DNA from 2 places in the Azoarcus sp. DD4 genome. Region 2 is predicted to be linked to the other one. Evidence: predicted binding sites of a transcription regulator. Region 2 holds the regulator's gene; the other holds the start of a gene.
The links. Region 2 encodes FNR, which switches genes on or off when oxygen is low (the NO sensors DNR and NnrR bind a similar motif). Its sites were predicted from a motif close to TTGANCTAGNTCAA; they were not measured.
Positions count from the first base shown of each region.

Region 1 (7,173 bases), 1.4 Mb from region 2:
CACCACCAGCGATTGACCGCGTCCTGCACCATCTCGCGCTGTTCTTCGGTGCCCTTCATCATGGTCAGCAGCAGGTCGTAGCCCTGGCGCTGGTGGAAGGATTCCTCCTTGCACACTCGGATCATGGCGCGGGCGTAGGGGCCGTAGCTGCACTTGCACAACGGGATCTGGTTCATGATCGCGGCGCCGTCCACCAGCCAGCCGATCACGCCGATGTCCGCCCAGTTGAGCGTCGGGTAGTTGAAGATCGAGCTGTACTTCGCCTTCTTGCTGTGCAGCGCTTCGAGCAGTTCGTCGCGCGACACGCCCAGGGTTTCGGCGGCGGCGTAGAGGTAGAGGCCATGGCCGCCTTCGTCCTGCACCTTGGCGAGCAGGATGGCCTTGCGCTTGAGGCTGGGCGCGCGGGTAATCCAGTTGCCTTCGGGCAGCATGCCGACGATTTCCGAGTGGGCGTGCTGGCTGATCTGGCGGATCAGGGTCTTGCGGTAGGCCTCGGGCATCCAGTCCTTGGCCTCGATGAAGCCGCCGGCGTCTATCTTGGCGTCGAACTCGGCCTGGTACTCCGGGTTCTCCACCGCGCGCAGCGGCTTGGCGTCGGCATTCTGCTGGGGAATATCGAGAGCTTGCGTATACATGGTGCGCTCCTTGTCTTTCGAACGCGGCGGGGCGGAATGGCCCCGCCGCTGCAAATCAGGCTTTCGGACGGTGGTCGATGACGCGCTTGGCCTTGCCCACGGTCACGCGCTCGATCGAGAAGGGTTCGCCGACGATGACCTTGGCCGACACGCCGATCAGGCTCTTGATGTGGTGGGTCAGCTCCTTGGCGAGCGCTTCCTTCTGTTCCGGGTGACGGCCGACATTGGCGTCCGGGTTGATCTCGACCTTCACCGTCAGCGTGTCCATGTGGCCATGCTTGTCGACTTCAAGCAGGTACTGCGGCGCCAGCTTGGGCATCTTGCAGATCAGTTCCTCGATCTGGGTCGGGAACACGTTCACCCCGCGGATGATGAGCATGTCGTCCGAACGCCCGGTGATCTTGGCCATGCGCCGCATGCTGCGCATCGACGGCGGCAGCAGCCGTGTGAGGTCGCGGGTGCGGTAGCGGATCACCGGCATCGCCTCCTTGGACAGCGAGGTGAATACCAGTTCGCCCTCGGAGCCGTCCGGCAGCACTTCGCCGGTGACCGGGTCGATGATCTCGGGGTAGAAGTGGTCTTCCCAGATGGTCGGGCCGTCCTTGGCCTCGACGCATTCGCTGGCCACGCCCGGGCCCATCACTTCGGACAGGCCGTAGATGTCCACCGCGTCCATGCCGGAGCGGTGCTCCATCGCCTCGCGCATCGCCGGCGTCCAGGGTTCGGCGCCGAAAATGCCGATCTTGAGCGAGGTGCTCTTGGGGTCGATGCCCATGCGCTCCATCTCGTCGAGGATGGTCAGCATGTAGGACGGCGTCACCATGATGATCTTGGGCTTGAAGTCCTGGATGATCTGGATCTGCTTCTCGGTCTGGCCGCCGGACATCGGCACCACGGTGCAGCCCAGCTTCTCGGCACCGTAGTGGGCGCCCAGGCCGCCGGTGAAGAGGCCGTAGCCGTAGGACACGTGCACCATGTCGCCCGGGCGGCCGCCGCCTGCGCGGATGGAGCGCGCCACTACCGTGGCCCAGGTATCGATGTCCTTCAGCGTGTAGCCCACCACCGTCGGCTTGCCGGTGGTGCCGGACGAAGCATGGACGCGGGCGACCTTGTCCATCGGCACCGCGAACATGCCGAAGGGGTAGTTGTCGCGCAGGTCGTACTTGCTGGTGAAGGGGAACTTCGCCAGGTCGGCGAGGGTTTTCAGGTCGTCCGGGTGGACGCCCTTGTCGTCGAAGGCCTTGCGGTAGTGCGGCACGTTTTCATAGGCGTGGCGCACGCTCCACTTCAGGCGCTCGAGCTGCAGCGCGCGCAGTTCGTCCACGCTGGCCGTTTCGATCGGTTCGAGCTGGGGTGGTGCATAGCTGTTGATGGGCATTCTTGTCTCCTCCGTTCCCGTCTGCCTTGTGTTCTGCGCGCCCGGCGGTGTTTTTGTTGTCCGGGCGCGGTCTGTCCTGTCTAGAGTTCAACCACCGCCCGCCCCTTGAGGCGATACGACTTGCCGCGCATGACCGCGATCAGCTCGCCCTTCTGGTTGGTGACGGTGACGTCGTACACGCCGGTGCGGCCGGCTTCGAACACCTGTTGCGCAGCGGCGGTGAGCAGGTCGCCCGGCTTGCCCGGCGCCATGAAATCGACACTGACGCCGGAGGCCACCGTCTGCTCGTTGCCGCTGTTGCAGGCGTAGGCGAAGGCGGTGTCGGCCAACGTGGTGATCAAGCCGCCGTGGCAGATGCGAAAGCCGTTGAGCATGTCATCGCGCACCGGCATGGTGATGGTGGCGCGGCCGGGGCCGACGGCGGTGATCTTCATCTCCAGGCTGCGCGCGGCCTGGTCGCGCTCGTACATGCCGTCGCGCACCTTCTCGGCCAGGGTCTGCGGATCGAGCCCGGCGGCGACGTCCCTGTATGCGGCTTCACTCATGGAATGCGGCTCCACTGAAGGTCTTGCGCTGGATCAGCGGCGACACGCGGTAGCGTTCCTCGCCGTAGTGTTCTCGCAGGTTGGCCAGCACGCGGGCGACGAAGGCCACGCCGAGCTGGTCGGCCCAGGCGAGCGGACCCTTGGGATAGTTGGTGCCGAAACGCATCGCGGTGTCGATGTCGGCGGCGGTGCCGATACCCTGCAGCACCGCATCGGCGGCCTCGTTGGCGAGCATCGCCACGGTGCGCAGGCCGACCAGGCCGGCGACATCGTCGATGCGCGACACCGCCAGGCCGGCGCGCTGCAACGTGCCGACGGCCGCGCCCCAAGCGCCCTGACCGCACTGGTCGGCGCGCGTCAGGGTAAGGCGCGGCGTGGCGGCGTAATCGAGGCAGAGGTCGAACAGCACCAGGTTGGGCACGCCGTCTTCCACCGCGCGACGGGTGGCGGTACGGCCGTCCGACAGCGCAACGCGCGCGCTGCCGATCTCCAGCCAGCCCTGGCCTTCACTCCCGGCAGCACGGCGCACCTCGATGCCGGCCGCCTCGAAGCGGCCGATCAGCCCGGCGGCCACGCCCAAGCCGCCGACCACGGTGACCACGTTCTCGGCGCCGTGGGTTTCCTCGGTACGCGGTGCCGCTTTGGCAGCACCGGCTGCGTAGCTGTAGAAGCCGTGGCCGCTCTTGCGGCCCAGCCGCCCGGCAGCCACCAGCTCCTGCTGGATCAGGCTGGGGGTGAAGCGCTTGTCGCCGAAGTAGGCGTCGAACACCGAGTTGGTGACGGCGAAATTGACGTCGTGGCCGATCAGGTCCATCAGCTCGAACGGCCCCATCGGGAAGCCGCAGCCTTCGCGCATCGCCGCATCCAGCGTCGCCGGCTCGGCGGCGCATTCGGCCAGCACGCGCTGGGCTTCGGCGTAGTACGGGCGGGCAACGCGATTGACGATGAAGCCCGGGGTCGACTTCGCATACACCGGCACCTTGCCCCAGGCCTTCGCGGTGGCATGCATGCGCTCGGCGAGTTCGCGCGGGGTGGCGAGACCGGAGACGATCTCGACCAGCTTCATGCGCGGCGCCGGGTTGAAGAAGTGCAGCCCGACCAGGCGTTCCGGCCGCGCCAGCGCGGCGCCCATCGCGGTGATCGACAGCGAGGAGGTGTTGGAGGCCAGCACCGCGTCGTCACCGAGCAGCGCTTCCAGCTCGCGGAAGAGTTTCTGCTTGATGTCGAGGTTCTCGACGATGGCTTCGATCGCCAGGCCAGCATCCTTCGCATCGGTCAGCTGGGTCACGCCGGTGATGCGGGCAAGCACCGCGTCGCGCTCCTCGCCGGCGAGCTTGCCCTTGTCCACCAGGAAGGCGAGATCCTTGGCAATGCCGGCAATGCCCTTGTCGATGGCTTCCGCACGGGTGTCGTACAGGTACACCGGATGACCGGCGAGCGCGGCAACATGGGCGATGCCGCTGCCCATGGCGCCGGCGCCGATGACCAGAACCTTCACTTGCTTGTCGAGAGCCTTGTCTGCTGCAGTCACGCCTTAATTCCCCTTGAATTGAGGAGCGCGTTTTTCCATGAAGGCGGCGACGCCTTCCCGGTAGTCGTGCGAGCGGCCGCAGGCCCGCATGGCATCGCGCTCGAGATCGAGCTGGGTGTCGAAATCGTTGGTGGAGCTGGCCCAGATCGCCTTCTTGGTCTGGGCGTAGCCAAAGGTCGGGCCGTTGGCCAGCGTGGTGGCGACCTGCTGCACGGTGGCCTGCAGGGCGTCGTCATCCACGCACTTCCAGATCAGGCCCCATTGTTCGGCTTGCTCGGCCGGGAGCTTGTCGCCGAGCAGCGCCAGCCCCAGCGCGCGCGCGGGGCCGGCGAGGCGCGGCAAAATCCAGGAGCCGCCGGTGTCTGGAACCAGGCCGAGCTTGGCGAAGGACTGGATGAAGCTCGCCGAGCGCGCCGCGAACACCAGGTCGCAGGCGAGCGCGAGGTTGGCGCCGGCGCCGGCGGCCACGCCATTCACCGCGGCGATCACCGGCAGGTCGAGATTGCGCAGCGTCGTCACCAGCGGCTTGTAGTTCTTCTCGATCGAGGCGCCGAGGTCGGGCGCTTCGGCGCCGGCCGACACATTGCGGTCGGACAGGTCCTGCCCGGCGCAGAAACCGCGGCCGGCAGCGGCGATCACCAGCACCCGCACCGAACCGTCGGCGCGACCGGCCTGCACCTGGGCGAGCGCTTCGCGCACTTCGCGGTGCATCTGGTCGTTGAAGCTGTTGAGGCGGTCGGGGCGGTTCAGCGTCAGCGTGGCGACGCCGGCGGCGACCTCGTAGCGGATGGTTTCGAAGCTGCTCATCTGTCTCCTCCTTGTCTGCGCGCCGCTGTCGCGGCGGGCTGCGTTCGGCTGTCGGCGCTTGCTTTGCGGATTGTTTGACCGACTGGTCAATCAATAGTAATCTTGATCCAGATCAAAAAACAAGTGCTTTCTACTTGACGTATTCGTGTCGCAGAGCAACACGCGACTGTCGCGGCAAGACAGCGGAAATTTCCCGGCAAAGGGAAGCCGCGCCGCCAAACCGGAGGAGACACCCCATGACGCATCCGCTGTACACCAAGCACCAGGCCACGCTGGACGCCGCCGTCGCCGCCATACACGGCCGCGGCTACTGGACGCCCTACGTGGAAATGCCCAGCCCCAAGGTCTATGGCGAAACCGCCGCGGACGACGGCAAGCGGGCCTTCGAGGGCTGCCTGGGCAAGGATTTCGAGCTGGATCAACCGGGCCGCAGCGGCTGGGCTGCGCCGGAGCGTTCACCGTATGGCATCGCGCTCGACGTGCGCTATCCGGTTTGCGAGCCGAGCGCGCTGATCGCCGCCGCCGAGGCCGCGATGCCCGCCTGGCGCAAGATCGGCGCCGACGGCCGGGTCGGCGTCTGCCTGGAAATCCTCGCCCGCCTGAACAAGCGCAGCTTCGAGATCGCCCACGCGGTGATGATGACCACCGGCCAGGGCTGGATGATGGCCTTCCAGGCCGGCGGCCCGCATGCGCAGGACCGCGGCCTCGAAGCCGTCGCCTACGCCTGGGAAGCCATGAACGGCGTGCCGGCGGAAACCGTGTGGGAGAAGCCGCAGGGCAAGAACCCGCCACTGAAGATGAAGAAGCACTACGAGATCGTCGGCCGCGGCGTCGCGCTGGTGGTCGGCTGCGGCACCTTCCCGACCTGGAACACCTACCCCGGCCTGTTCGCCGCGCTCGCCACCGGCAACCCGGTGATCGTCAAGCCGCACAGCAACGCCATCCTGCCCGCCGCGATGACGGTGAAGATCGCCCGCGAAGTGCTGGCCGAAGCCGGCCTCGACCCCAACGTCGTGAGCCTGGCGGTGGTGGAAAAGCGCAGCGACACCCAGGCGCTCGCCACCCATCCGGCGGTGAAGTCGATCGACTTCACCGGCAGCAACGTCTTCGGCCAGTGGCTGATCGACAACGCCAAGCAGGCCCAGGTGTATGCCGAGCTCGCCGGCGTGAACAACGTGGTGATCGAATCCACCGACAGTTACAAGGCGATGCTGCGCAACCTCGCCTTCACGCTGTGCCTGTACTCGGGCCAGATGTGCACCACCACCCAGGCCATCCTCGTGCCGGCCGGCGGCATCGATACCGACCAGGGCCACAAGAGCTACGACGAAGTCGCGGCCGACCTCGGCGCCGCGATCGACAAGTTCCTCTCCGACCCGGCGGTCGCCACCGCGGTGCTGGGCGCGATCCAGTCCGAAGCCACGCTCGCCCGCATCAACGAGGCCGGCGAGTACGGCCGCATCGTGCTGGCCTCGAAGAAGATCGAGCATGCCGAGTTCCCCAAGGCCGAAGTGCGCACCCCGGTGCTGCTCGCCTGCGACGCCGCCGACGAGAAGAGCTATATGGAAGAGCGCTTCGGCCCGATCGCCTTCGTGGTCAAGGTCGCCGACGGCGCCGCCGCGGTGGCGCTGTCCGAGCGCATCGTCAGGGAACACGGCGCGCTCACCGTGGGCCTTTACTCCAGCAAGCCGGAAGTGATCGACGCGATGACGGAAGCCACGCTGCGCGCCGGCGTCGCGCTGTCGATCAACCTCACTGGCGGCGTGTTCGTGAACCAGTCGGCGGCCTTCTCCGACTACCACGGCGTCGGCATGAACCCGGCCGCCAACGCCAGCTACTCCGACACCGCCTTCGTCGCCAACCGCTTCCGGGTGGTGCAGCGGCGCTATCACGTCGAGTAAGCTGGGACATCCCGACCACGTTTGAGGCGGTTCCGCTCCCTCCCCTTCAAGGGGAGGGCTGGGGTGGGGATGGGGTAACAAGAGCGCCAATTCAACCCCATCCCCCTCCCAACCTCCCCCTTGAAGGGGGAGGAGTAGAACCTGCGCGCCCCCAACCGCCAGCTTTTCGCCGCGAGGAGCCCCACCCCATGCCCTGCTACGAAATCGACGGCCTCAAACCCGTCATCCACCCCACCGCCTACGTCCACCCCGACGCCGTGCTGATCGGCGACGTCATCGTCGGCCCGCGCTGCTATGTCGCACCGCTCGCCAGCCTGCGCGGCGACTTCGGCCGCATCGTCATGGAAGAAGGCAGCAACATCCAGGACAGCTGCGT
Region 1 is NZ_CP022958.1:385,300-392,472, reverse strand. Features, by position in the region: gene paaA (1,2-phenylacetyl-CoA epoxidase subunit PaaA) at 1-635, opposite strand, end outside; gene paaK (phenylacetate--CoA ligase PaaK) at 691-2,013, opposite strand; gene paaI (hydroxyphenylacetyl-CoA thioesterase PaaI) at 2,094-2,558, opposite strand; gene paaH (3-hydroxyacyl-CoA dehydrogenase PaaH) at 2,551-4,026, opposite strand; gene paaG (2-(1,2-epoxy-1,2-dihydrophenyl)acetyl-CoA isomerase PaaG) at 4,093-4,896, opposite strand; gene paaN (phenylacetic acid degradation protein PaaN) at 5,133-6,797, shown strand; gene paaY (phenylacetic acid degradation protein PaaY) at 6,986-7,173, shown strand, end outside.
Region 1: a site for FNR is predicted at 4,999-5,012, ahead of paaG (2-(1,2-epoxy-1,2-dihydrophenyl)acetyl-CoA isomerase PaaG). Genes of this name have one in related genera too.

Region 2 (7,173 bases):
GTCGGCTGGTGATGACGGGGGATCTCGGGCAGCCTGAGCGCCCGGTGCTACGTGACCCCGCCTTCATCGGGGCGGCTGATTTTCTGTGCGTCGAGTCCACCTACGGTAACCGTGCCCACCGTTCGATGAGCGAGACTGAAGAGGAACTGGCAGCAGTCGTGCACGAGACCCTGAAACGCAGGCGCGGGAATGTCATCATTCCGGCGTTCGCGGTGGGCCGTACTCAGGAATTGTTGTTCGTGCTTGCCAAACTCGTACGTGAAGGGAAGATGGATCCGCTTGAGGTCGTCGTCGATTCGCCGATGGCGTCGGCGGTGACCGAATTGACGGTGCGACATGAGGGGCTTTGGGACGCCGAGAGCCGTGAGCTCTTTGCATGGTCTCAACGTCATGCAGATCGCTTCAAAGTACGTTTTGTGCAGGACGTAGAGGAGTCCATGGCGCTGAACAGTCGCCCCTCTGGTCTGGTTATCGTCTCGGCGAGTGGCATGTGCGATGCCGGCCGGATCAAGCACCACCTGCGCTACAACCTTGGACGTAGCGCTTGCGCCATTGTGATGACGGGATTCCAGGCTGCTGGAACGTTGGGGAGGCGCCTCGTGGATGGCGCACGGGCGGTAACAATCTTTGGTGAGCGCATTCCGGTCAAGGCGAGCGTTCATACAATAGGTGGTCTGTCGGCTCATGCCGATCAGCCCGCCTTGCTCGCCTGGCTGGCGCATTTTTCCAGGCCGCCGCGTCAGACGTTTATCGTACACGGCGAGGCCGGCGCCTCGGCTGCATTTGCCAAAGCCATCGAACATCGGCTCGGTTGGCCGTCTCCTGTCTTGTCGCAGCGCGGGACGCGATACGAATTGTGCTAATCGTTATTCATGGTTGCTGCGCTGGCGGGTAGTGGCAGAATCAGGACGGATGACCGAAGGCAGGATCCCATCATTTCCAGGGTGAAACATGAAGAAGATTGATCGGCTCGATCCCGGCCTGGCTGTAAGGCGGACGGCGCAGCAGCTGCACGAACTGGTGGAAGGTACGTTCGATCCGCTCGGCATGGCTGCGCCCATTGTCCACGCGCAGCTGGCGTGGCTTTCACATCCGCAGGAACTCGCGGAGCGGTTTGCGCGCTTGTCGAGCGACCTGTGGCGTTTGCAGTGGCACACCTGGAACCGCGTTGTGGGCCTGGCGGGCGAGGATCCTATCCGTCCGAACGTCGACGATGCCCGTTTTTCCGATCCGGTTTGGACCGACTCGCCGACTTGGGATCTCACCAAGGAGTGGTACCTGGCGCTGACCCACCACATGCAGGATATGCTCTACGACACTCCGGGGCTGTCGGGCAAGGAGCGCAGACGGGCGGCGTTCTGGTGGCGGAAATGGCTCAACGCGGTGGCTCCGACCAATTTCCTGTGGACCAATCCGGTTGCCTTGCGCAAGGCAGTCGAGACGCGGGGCGAGAGTCTGGCTCAAGGCCTGCACAACCTGCTCGAGGATCTTCGGAGCGGCAATGTCCGAATGACCAATCCGGACGATTTCACTGTTGGCGAGAATCTCGCGACGACTCCTGGGGCGGTGGTGTTTCGCAACGAACTGCTCGAGCTAATTCACTATGCTCCGACGCAGCCCAAGGTGCATGCCGAACCGGTGGTGATCGTTACGCCCTGGATTAACAAGTTCTACATCCTCGACCTTGTGCCGAAGAAGAGCATGATCCGTTTTCTGCTCGATCGGGGGCTGGACGTATTCATCACGAGCTGGAAGAACCCCGACGCTGCAATGCGGGATTACCGGTTCGACGATTACCTGATGAAGGGAGTGCATGCCGCGGTGGAGGCGGCGCGTGCCTTCACCGGAGCGGACAAGGTCCACGCAGCCGGTTACTGCATCGGCGGTACGGCGCTGAGCATGTACATGGCCTGGGCGAACCGCCATTTCGCCGAAGATGCGGTGCCTGTTGCGGACTGGACCTTGTTCACCACCCTGGTCGATTTTCGCAAGCCGGGCGATATAGAGGTCTTCATCGATGAGGCAAGCATTCGCTACCTGACCGACGGCATGGCGCGCAAGGGCTTTCTCGACGGCAAGGAGATGGCTTCGGCGTTCCGTCTGTTGCGTTCCAACAGTCTGATCTGGCATTACGTGGTGCATGGCTGGCTCTACGGCGAGACGCCTCCACCGTTCGACGTGCTGTACTGGAACATGGATACAACGCGCATGCCGTACGCGATGCATGCGTGGTACCTGCGCGAACTCTATCTGCACAACAGGCTGGTACAGAAGGATGCACTGGTGGTTGCGGGCGAGCCCCTGGACCTGGGAATGATCACTCAACCGCTTTACGCGGTAGCAGCCGAGGATGACCACATTGCGCCCTGGGCCGAGACCTTCAGGGTGAACAATCTGGTCATAGGACCAAAGCGCTATGTGCTATCGAGTTCGGGTCACATCCTCGGCATCGTCAATCCTGTGGTCAAACCGCCAAAGCGGAGCTTCCGGGTCGCCGAGGCGCATCGATCCGAAAGCGCGGACGCATGGCTGGAACGCGCCGAACAGCATCAGGGGAGCTGGTGGGAGGACTGGATGCAGTGGTTGAAACCCCGTGCAGGGGCGCTGGTCGACGCGCGGCCGGCTGCCTCGGATGTCTTTCCCCAACTGGCTCCGGCACCGGGCACCTACGTGCTGGAGCGCTGAGTGCGACAACGGCCGGGGTGGCTGGCCCGCGGCCGTCAGCGGCAGGCTGACTGGTGCTGGATCAGTTTCTTGAGGCCGGCACTGTCGAGGATACGAATGTGTTTCTGCTGGACAGCAACCAGCCCTTCGTCCTGGAAGCGCGAGAAGGCACGGGAGACGGTCTCGAGTTTGAGCCCGAGATAGGAGCCGATTTCCTCGCGCGTCATGCGCAGGTGGAATTCTGCAGCGGAGAAGCCGCGCGCAGTAAAGCGCTGCGACATGTTCAGCAGAAAGGCGGCGAGGCGCTCTTCGGCCCGCATGGATCCAAGCAGCATCATCACGCCGTGGTCGCGCACGATCTCGCGGCTCATCACCTTGTGGAACTGGTGCTGCAGGCCCTCGATTTCACGCGACAGTTCCTCCAGCTTCGCATAGGCGATCACGCAAACCTCGCTGTCTTCCAGCGCGATCGCGTTGCAGGAGTGAACTTCGTTGCTGATGCCGTCCAGGCCGATGATTTCGCCGGTCATCTGGAAGCCGGTGACCTGGTCCCGGCCATCTTCGAGCAGCACATCCGTCTTGAACGAACCGGCGCGGATCGCGTAGATTGCTTCGAAGGGATCGCCAGCCCGATACAGATGTTGCTGACGCTTGATCTTGCGTCGTGCGCCGACCAGCTCGTCAAGCCGGTCGATCTCGTTTTCGGTCATCCCGAAGGGGAGGCAGAGTTCCACCAGGTTGCATTGGGAACAGGCCGTCTTGAGTCCTGCTACAGTAATCGGCACTGCTGCCTTCATCTGCACGATACACTTGCTCCGAGTTTGTAGGAGGATCGTCGCGTTGATCCAAGTCAACCACAAAACGCCGGCTTTCTGCCATTGTTCGGCACACATTGCCGCAGCACGATCATGAACGCCCACACAGACCTCATCTTCGATCCGCAACTCATACGCAGGTTCGACATCAACGGACCGCGTTATACCTCGTATCCGACGGCCGATCGTTTTGTCGAAGCGTTCGATGCGAGGGCTTTGCAGGATTGGTTGGCCAGACGGGCGGTTGGCGGGGTTAGCCGACCGCTGTCATTATACTTCCACATCCCGTTCTGTAACACGATCTGCTACTACTGTGCCTGCAACAAGATCATCACCAAGGATCACGGGCGTTCGGCCAAATACTTGAAATATCTGGCCAAGGAGATCGAGATGCAGGCTGCCGCGCTCGGTGGCAGCCGCCAGGTCACCCAGTTGCACCTCGGCGGCGGCACGCCCACCTTCCTGTCGCACGAGGAACTGCGACAGTTGATGGATTCGGTGCGGGCGCATTTCAATCTGGTGCCCAACGGCGAGTATTCGATCGAGGTCGACCCACGCAAAGTCGATTTCGACACGGTCGAATTGTTGGCCACCCTGGGGTTCAACCGTATGAGCGTCGGCGTGCAGGACTTCGCCGAAGACGTGCAGCGCGCGGTCAACCGGGTGCAAAGCGTCGAAGAGACGCGCCTGGTGATCGAAGCGGCCCGCGCCACCGGCTTCAAGTCGGTTAGCATGGACCTTATCTACGGCCTGCCCAAGCAGAACGTGATCAGCTTCAACCGCACGCTTGAGCAGGTGCTGGACATCTCGCCGGACCGTATCTCGCTCTACAGTTACGCTCATCTCCCCGGACTGTTCAAACCGCAGCGCCGCATCCTCCAGAGCGACATGCCGAGTGCCGATGCGAAGCTGCAGATCCTGCAACTCGCCATCCGCCGTCTGACCGAGGCCGGCTACGTCTACATCGGGATGGATCACTTCGCCAAACCCGACGACGAGCTTACCGTCGCCCAGCGGCAGGGCCGGCTGCACCGCAACTTCCAGGGTTATTCGACCCAGGCCGAGTGCGATCTGCTCGCGTTCGGTGTGTCGGCGATCGGGAAGATCGGTCCGGTCTATTCGCAGAACGTGAAGACGCTGGACGAATACTATGACGTGCTGGATCGTGACGAGCTACCGGTATTGCGTGGCATCGAACTGACTGCCGACGACCTGCTGCGGCGTTCTGTAATCCAGGCATTGATGTGCCATTTCGAGCTGTCGATGCAGTCCATCGAGATCGCCCACCTCATCGACTTCCGCGAGTATTTTGCCGACGAGCTGGCGGATCTCAAGGAGATGGAGGCGGCGGGATTGCTCAAGGTAGAGGGCGACTGGATCAGCGTGTTGCCGGCAGGGCGGATGCTGGTGCGCGGAATTGCCATGGTGTTCGATCGCTACCTGCGCGCTGATCGCGAGCGGGCCCGCTATTCCCGCGTGATCTGAGTGCGGCCGGAGCAGCGGGGAGCGTAGAATGCAGGCTTCTCCTTGCTGCTCGAGCCGCGCCTTTCGCGGGCGTTCAAGATTTTCCCATGCCTGAAACCGGCTACTTTGCGGTATTCCTGATTGGTCTTCTCGGCGGCACTCACTGCGTCAGCATGTGCGGCGGCATTGTCGGGGCACTCAGCGTACAGGTACGTACGCCAGCGGAAAGCCGTCGTCAGTGGCCCATCCATCTTGCGTACAACCTCGGTCGTATCGCCACCTATACGCTGACGGGCGGCCTGCTCGGGGCGCTCGGTTCGGTCGGCATGCTGTACGGCGGCGTGCTGCCGGTGCAGATCAGCCTTTACGTTCTCGCCAACCTGATGCTGATCGCGCTCGGGCTTTACCTGACAGGCTTCACTTCGGTGCTCGCGCCGGTGGAGAAGGCTGGGCACCATTTGTGGCGCCGGCTGCAACCGGCGACGCGCAGATTCCTGCCGGCGCATTCGGTGAAGCAGGCGCTGCCGCTCGGCCTGCTGTGGGGTTTCCTGCCATGCGGGCTGGTGTATAGCGTACTTGCGACCGCGCTGGTGACCGGATCGGCCGCGCGTGGCGCGGGATTGATGCTGGCCTTCGGCCTGGGAACGCTGCCCAATCTGCTGCTCGCTGGCATGTTGTTCAAGCGCTTTCGCGATCTCACCCGTAACAGCAAGGTACGCTTTGCCGCGGGCCTGATGGTGCTGGGGTTCGGCGTGTTCGGGCTGTTCCATGCGCCCACCCTGGGCGGTTCGTTGTGGAACGGCGTGGTCTGTCTGGTCTGACGCTCGTCGCCGGGGGACTTCAGTCCCGCGCCAGGGCCTTCAGGATCGGGCAGGGGGCGGGTGCGGTGGTGGCGTGACAACACTGCACCAGTTCGCGCAGTGCGTCGCGCATCTCACCGAGCTGACGCATGCGTGCTTCGATGAGATCGATTTTTGTCTGAGCCAGGTTACGCGCCTTGTCTCGATCGGTCTCCTCGTTGAGCGATAGCAAGCCCGCAATCTCGTCGAGCGAGAAGCCGAGCTGCTGAGCCCTGCGGATCGCGCGTAGCCTGGAGAGATCCGCATCGCCGTATGCGCGGTAGCTGCCGTTGCGCCTTTGGGGTTCGTCCAGCAGGGCGCGCCGCTGGTAATAGCGTATGGTTTCCACGCCGACGTCGGCCGCTTTCGCGAGGGCGCCGATGGTGTAGCTGGCCATGGTGTTGACTCCGTACTCAAGTACGGGGTTTAGACTGCGCTTCATCGTCGCTTCATGCAAGAGCACAGTATGTCAGCAATCATGGTCAAAGACGGGGCTGTCTCGGCCGCCGTGGTATCGAATCTCGATCTGCCGGTGGCAGGCATGACCTGCGCGGCCTGCGCGGGCCGCATCGAGAAGATCCTCAACCGCCTCCCCGGTGTTGCGGCCAGTGTGAATCTCGCGGCCGAGAAAGCGCACGTGCGCCTTGCCGGCGCCGACACTACGCCGGCAGGGATCGTTGCGGCGATACGAAAGGCCGGCTTCGACGTGCCGGATGCCACGCTGGAACTCGGTATCGGCGGCATGACCTGCGTGGCCTGTGCCCAGCGACTCGAAAAGGTTCTGAACCGTCTGCCGGGCGTGTCGGGCACGGTGAACTTTGCCAGCGAGCGCGCAACGCTGCGCTATACCCCCGGGCTGGTCACCCCCGAGCTGATCCGCCAGGCGGTGCTGAAGGCCGGTTTCGAGGCGACCGAGACCGGACTGGCAGCGCGCGATCAGGCCAGGCTGCGGCAGCAGGAGCATTGGCGCGAGGAGCGCCGGCGCTTCGTCATCGCGGCAGTGCTGACCCTTCCGCTCGCGGCGCAGATGCCGGCGATGTTCGGCCTGGGTGGCATGGATGCGATGCATGACATCATCCCGCGCTGGGTGCAGCTGCTGCTGGCGACGCCTGTGCAGTTCTGGATTGGGGCGCGCTTCTACCGCGGTGCCTGGTCGGCGCTGCGGGGTGGTTCGGCCAACATGGATGTGCTGGTTGCCCTCGGCACCAGCATGGCCTACTTCTACAGCCTCTTTGTCACCCTGTTCGATCGCCATGACCTCCACGTCTATTTCGAGGCGTCGGCGATGATCATCACGCTCATCCTGCTCGGCAAACTGATGGAGGCCCGCGCCAAGGCGCGGACCACTGCGGCGCTGGATGCGCTGTTGCGCCTGCAGCCCAAGATGGCCC
Region 2 is NZ_CP022958.1:1,808,353-1,815,525, forward strand. Features, by position in the region: gene CJ010_RS08505 (MBL fold metallo-hydrolase RNA specificity domain-containing protein) at 1-863, shown strand, start outside; gene CJ010_RS08510 (alpha/beta hydrolase) at 952-2,685, shown strand; gene fnr (fumarate/nitrate reduction transcriptional regulator Fnr) at 2,721-3,461, opposite strand; gene hemN (oxygen-independent coproporphyrinogen III oxidase) at 3,573-4,964, shown strand; gene CJ010_RS08525 (sulfite exporter TauE/SafE family protein) at 5,051-5,764, shown strand; gene CJ010_RS08530 (MerR family transcriptional regulator) at 5,784-6,179, opposite strand; gene CJ010_RS08535 (heavy metal translocating P-type ATPase) at 6,249-7,173, shown strand, end outside.